One region of the Scandinavium tedordense genome, then DNA from elsewhere that is predicted to be linked to it. Evidence: predicted binding sites of a transcription regulator. Region 1 holds the regulator's gene; the other holds the start of a gene.
The links. Region 1 encodes ArgR, which controls arginine synthesis, uptake and breakdown. Its sites were predicted from a motif close to ANTGAATAAAAATACANT; they were not measured.
Positions count from the first base shown of each region.

Region 1 (3,104 bases):
TCTGGGGGGATTGTAAGCCGGAGCCCGGGTGGCGATTGTCGCCCGGCCAGGAAAGAGGCGGGGAATGCATGAAAACCTATACCTTTGATTTTGATGAAATAGGTACTCAGAACGATTTCTATCGTGAGTTTACCCGCACTTTTGCACTGAGCGGTACGGCTATTCGCGATTTGGATTCTCTCTGGGAAGTGGTCACCGGCAGTCTGCTGCCGTTGCCGCTGGAAATTGAGTTTGTCCATCTGGAAGAGAAGCAGCGTCGGCGCTACGGGGCGTTAATTCTTTTGTTTGATGAGGCGGAGGAAGAGCTGGAAGGGATGCTGAGATTCAATGTTCGTCATCAATAAAAAAGCCCCCGACAGGCGGGGGCAAGTCGTCAATTAAGACGACGAGGGTTTATTTGTACAGCTCGGCAGTGGCATGCCAGGTGTCGCCGCTACGGGCTTCGATAATACGGTAGCTGCTGGCGCCTTCCTTCTCGGCTTTTGCTGCCAGTTCATGACGCATATCCATTGGGGCGCTGCCTACCTGTGAAACCGAAACAGTACCCATGGATTGCATGCCCTGAGCCTGCTCTGCACTAATCTGATGTACTGCTGCGCCTGCGCTAAAGGAAAGAACCGATGCCAGACCCAGTGTTGCGACAATCATTGCGCTTTTCATAATCTTTACTCCTGATTCATAGACTGCGCGGCGAGAAGGTTTGAACTGCTTTTTTTATGCCTGGTGCCGCGTTGTGACGTGTTTGTTTCGTACCGACTATCAATAAAACTTATTTGTACAGTTCAGCCGTTGCGTGCCAATGGTCGCCGCTACGTGCTTCGATTACGCGGTAAGAGGATGCCCCTTTTTCCTGCGCTTTCTGATTCAGCATGTCGTGCATGTCCATTGGGGAAGAACCGACTGCACCGACGGAAACGGTGCCGATAGCTTCGCGATTTGCTGCCTGATCCGCATTGATCGAATCAGCGGCGAAAGCGCCAAAAGAAAGAACAGAAAGAATGGTCAGTGCACTCACAGTGGTTTTGATTTTCATAATTTTCACCTCGTCGAATTTTTTAGCAGGGCCTCTATTTCGTGACCCTCATCACAAAATTAATTATACACTAATCGCCGAAGAAATTAATACCAAGCTAATGGTTTCGTGTGTAATTAAGTGTCAAAAACCGTCATTTTTATAACGTAAAAGCATTAAAAAAGTCAGATCGAGTCGGGAAGTAGCTTTTCTTACTAAGAAAATCATATGGATAGAGTGAATTGATAATTTGTGCGCTTTTGATAACAACATTCACTGGCTGATTACATTTAGCCAGTGAAACGCACTTAATGTTAAATAAAAGGGGGTTTTATGTAGCGACAGGAGATGTGTGAGGGGGATAAGACGCTCTCCGGTCAGATGCCGGAGAGAGGCCGATTAAAGCTCTTGTTCGAACAGCACCAGAATGGCTTCGTACAGGTCTTTAACGGTAAATCCACGCGCTGGCGTGGTGAAGATGGTGTCGTCACCGGCAATGCTGCCGAGGATCCCTTCAGCTTTACCCAGCGAGTCGAGCAGGCGGGCAATCAGCTGTGCGGCACCGGGACTGGTATGAATGACCACCACCGAATCGTTGTAGTCGATATCCAGCACCAGGTTTTTCAGCGGGCTGGATGTGGTCGGCACGCCCAGTTCTGCTGGCAGGCAATAAACCATTTCCATTTTGGCATTGCGGGTACGTACCGCGCCAAACTTAGTCAGCATACGGGAGACTTTGGACTGATTGATATTTTCGAAGCCCTCCTCCTGTAATGCCTGAACAATCTCACCTTGAGAGCTGAACTTTTCTTCTTTTAGTAGCGATTTAAACGCTTTGATTAATTCGTCTTGCTTAGCGGAGCTTCGCATAAGTCACCCGTATCATGGCGGTAAAAACAACATTATTATGCATATGGATGAATTTTTATGCAAATGATCTGCCGTGAATAAGGCTGAAATAATGTTATGAAAGGGAAGGATTTTATCAAAAATCGTTATCAAGAAACATGCTTTCGTCACGTGTCGAAAATAACGCCAAAAGTAAATAAAATGTTATAAAAATGATGTTGTTTTGATTGTCTGGCTGGGTGTATTGTAACCAACAGTCGACTGGTTACGCCGTCGCGGTTCTCTTGTCACAGGCGGTAAAGTGAGCAATGACACCGCAATGCTGCGGGGAATGCCGCATTCTTCAATGACGTTTGTTGTCATTATTTACCTTGTGAATTAAGGTTGCCGCAACGGAGTTTCGGTAGATGAAACTAACCATAATAAGGAGTTTAGGATGAAAGTCGCAGTCCTCGGTGCAGCTGGCGGTATTGGCCAGGCGCTTGCCCTACTACTTAAGACCCAACTGCCTTCAGGCTCAGAACTCTCCCTGTATGATATCGCGCCGGTAACCCCTGGCGTGGCAGTGGATCTCAGTCATATCCCAACCGCGGTGAAAATCAAAGGCTTCTCCGGCGAAGACGCAACCCCAGCACTGGAAGGCGCTGATGTGGTGCTGATTTCTGCTGGCGTCGCACGTAAGCCGGGGATGGATCGCTCCGATCTGTTCAACGTCAACGCTGGCATCGTGAAGAATCTGGTGCAGCAGGTGGCAAAAACCTGCCCTAAAGCCTGCATTGGCATCATCACTAACCCGGTTAACACCACAGTGGCGATTGCCGCTGAAGTGTTAAAGAAAGCGGGCGTGTACGACAAAAACAAACTGTTCGGCGTCACCACGCTGGACATCATCCGCTCAAATACTTTCGTGGCGGAACTGAAAGGCAAGCAGCCGAATGACATCGAAGTGCCGGTGATTGGCGGGCACTCAGGCGTGACCATTCTCCCGTTGCTGTCTCAAATTCCTGGCGTGAGCTTCTCCGAGCAGGAAGCGGCTGACCTGACCAAGCGCATTCAGAATGCGGGTACCGAAGTGGTGGAGGCGAAAGCCGGTGGCGGGTCTGCAACGCTGTCTATGGGCCAGGCTGCGGCACGTTTCGGTCTGTCTCTGGTGCGTGCACTGCAAGGCGAAAAAGGTGTGGTGGAATGCGCCTACGTTGAAGGCGATGGCCAATATGCGCGTTTCTTCTCTCAACCGCTGCTG
Region 1 is NZ_JALIGG010000052.1:235,336-238,439, reverse strand. It holds gene MUU46_RS07530 (NAD-dependent succinate-semialdehyde dehydrogenase) at 1-16, shown strand, start outside; gene MUU46_RS07525 (barstar family protein) at 69-344, shown strand; gene yhcN (peroxide/acid stress response protein YhcN) at 394-660, opposite strand; gene yhcN (peroxide/acid stress response protein YhcN) at 770-1,033, opposite strand; gene argR (transcriptional regulator ArgR) at 1,412-1,882, opposite strand; gene mdh (malate dehydrogenase) at 2,298-3,104, shown strand, end outside.

Region 2 (3,104 bases), on a different contig from region 1:
AAACCCGCGTTCCTGGAACCAGTGAATGCTGCGGGTCGTCAGCACAAACAGTTTGCTGAGGCCCATCTGTCTGGCCTGCGCAGCAATGCGCTCTAGCAGCACTTCTCCGCGCGATGAGCTGCGGTAATCCGGATGTACCGCCACGCAGGCCATTTCGCCAATGCGTTCTTCCGGGAATGGATACAGCGCAGCACAGGCGATGGTGGTGTTATCGCGCTGAATCACGGTGAACTTGTCGATTTCCATTTCCAGCTGCTCGCGAGAGCGGCGCACCAGAATCCCCTGTTGTTCCAGCGGCTCGATAAGTTCGAGGATCCCACCGATGTCATTGATGGTGGCGCGGCGAATTTGTTCGGCGCTTTCCATCACGATTTGGGTGCCGATACCGTCGCGGGAGAACAGCTCTTGTAACAGCGCGCCGTTTTCCTGGTAGCTGAGAAGATGGCAACGGCGCACGCCGCTGCGGCAGGCTTTCACTGCGCCACGCAGGAAACGCACGGTGCCAGAGTAATACTCGCCGTCGTTTTCCAGCGTTTCAACACGCGCCTGTGCCTCATTCGGGAACAGCTCGGAAATGATTTCACCCTGGGAATTCAGCACACCCTGTGAAGAGCAGAAGCCAATCATCTTTTCCGCTTTGAGCTTAATGGCGAGTTGGGTGGCAATCTCTTCTGATGTCAGGTTGAAGCTTTCCCCGGTCACGGAGACGGCCACTGGCCCCATCAGCACGATGGCTCCGCTGTCGAGCTGACGGTGAATAGCTTCTTCGTCTATGCGGCGAATGCGACCGCTGTGGCAATAATCAATGCCGTCATCGACGCCCAGCGGCTGCGCGATAATGAAGTTTCCGCTTACCACATTGATGTGCGCGCCCTGTAAAGGCGTGTTATTGAGACTCATCGACAGCCGGGCAGTTATATCGAGTTGTAACATTCCGGCAGCCTGTTTCACCATGTCTAGTGTTTTGGCGTCAGTCACGCGAGTCTTTTTGTGATATATCGGCTCGTGATGATGGTCCGCCAGGTTGGCGTCAATTTGCGGACGCGCGCCATACACCAGCACCAGGCGAATCCCCAGACTGTGAAGAAGGCCTATGTCATTGACGATACTTGAGAAATTCTCATGCTCAATGGCTTCTCCACCGAGCATAATGACAAACGTTTTGCCGCGATGGGCGTTAATGTAGGGAACAGAATGACGAAATCCCTCAACCAGTTCGGTTCTACGTTCCTTCACCACAGTACAACCTCGATGCATGATTATTCGTAATTATTGTATTTTTATTCTGTTTTGCATCTCAGTGCAAGTATCAATTTCAAAGAATGTCCTCAATAAGTCAGTTAGAAATTAGAACGAATCAGGATTGTTTACCCTTTTATAGATGACAGTTTATGCGGGTTTAGTTAAAGTTTTCGGTCAAACCAGCCGTATAAATTGCTAAATTGATTTTTTGCTTGGGAGAGGCATGTCTGGAAGTGAGTCAGGATTAACACGTCGTCGCTTATTAAAAGGGGCAGGGGCAATGTGGTTGCTCAGCGTGAGCCAGGTGGGTCTGGCCGCTGAAAGTCGAGTGGTGGCGGTGCGCGTCTGGCCTTCGTCCACCTATACCCGCGTGACGATAGAATCCAGCCATGAGCTGAAATATAAGCAGTTTGCGCTTAGCAACCCTGAGCGGGTGGTAGTCGATCTCGAAGGCGTGAATCTCAACTCGGTGCTCAAAGGCATGAGTGCGCAGATCCGCGATGACGATCCGTATATCAAATCTGCGCGCGTCGGGCAGTTCGATCCGCAAACCGTGCGCATGGTGTTTGAGCTTAAGCAAAACGTCAAACCTCAACTGTTTGGCCTGGCTGCGGTCGCGGGCTTTAAAGAACGTCTGGTGATGGATCTTTACCCGTCCACGGCGACGGAAGTGCAGGATCCTCTGTTGGCGCTGCTGGAAGATTACAACAAAGGCGACTTGGATAAACAGGTTCCGCCAGCCCAGAGTGGCCCACAGCCGGGTAAAGCAGGGCGCGACAGGCCGATTGTTATTATGCTCGATCCAGGTCATGGCGGTGAAGACTCCGGCGCAGTGGGGAAATATCACACCCGCGAGAAAGACGTGGTGCTGCAAATCGCCCGTCGCCTGAAGGCGCTTATCGAGAAAGAAGGCAACATGAAAGCGTATATGACGCGTAATGAAGACGTGTTCATTCCACTGAAAGTGCGCGTGGCCAAGGCACAGAAACAGCGCGCCGACCTGTTTGTCTCGATTCATGCAGATGCGTTTACCAGTCGCCAGCCGAGCGGTTCATCGGTGTTTGCACTCTCGACCAAAGGGGCCACCAGTACCGCGGCAAAATATCTGGCAAAAACTCAGAACGCCTCGGATCTCATCGGGGGTGTCAGTAAAAGCGGCGATCGCTACGTCGATCACACCATGTTCGACATGGTGCAGTCTCTGACCATTAACGACAGCCTGAAATTTGGTAAAGCGGTACTGGGTAAACTCGGCAAAGTGAACAACTTGCATAAAAATGGGGTTGAGCAGGCCGGGTTTGCCGTACTGAAAGCACCGGATATCCCATCGATTCTGGTTGAGACCGCGTTTATCAGTAATGTCGAAGAAGAGCGTAAGCTTAAAACTGCAACCTTCCAGCAGGAAGTGGCGGAGTCGATTCTGGCTGGGATCAAAGCATACTTTGCTGATGGGGCGACGCTCGCGCGACGTGGGTAAGTTCATCAGGAAAGAAGAGAGTGGCGCCGGAAGGCGTCATTTTTTTAGCTTTTGGGTGGGATTGCTGAATTTTAGAGACAAAAAAACACCCGTTAAGGTGCTTAATATTTCATGAAGTGGTTGCGGGAGCCAGATTTGAACTGACGACCTTCGGGTTATGAGCCCGACGAGCTACCAGGCTGCTCCATCCCGCGTCCGGTTGTTTACCCTCAAATCAGGTAAACCTTCTACTTCATATTATGTGTTGGTTGCGGGAGCCAGATTTGAACTGACGACCTTCGGGTTATGAGCCCGACGAGCTACCAGGCTGCTCCATCCCGCGTCCGATTGTTCACCCTCAAATCAGGTAAACCTTCTACTTCATATTATATGTTGGTTGCGGGAG
Region 2 is NZ_JALIGG010000048.1:67,519-70,622, forward strand. It holds gene argA (amino-acid N-acetyltransferase) at 1-1,239, opposite strand, end outside; gene amiC (N-acetylmuramoyl-L-alanine amidase AmiC) at 1,466-2,719, shown strand; tRNA gene MUU46_RS03035 (tRNA-Met) at 2,837-2,913, opposite strand; tRNA gene MUU46_RS03040 (tRNA-Met) at 2,965-3,041, opposite strand; tRNA gene MUU46_RS03045 (tRNA-Met) at 3,093-3,104, opposite strand, start outside.
Region 2: argA (amino-acid N-acetyltransferase) is a predicted target of ArgR. The motif match lies at 1,272-1,289, and genes of this name have one in related genera.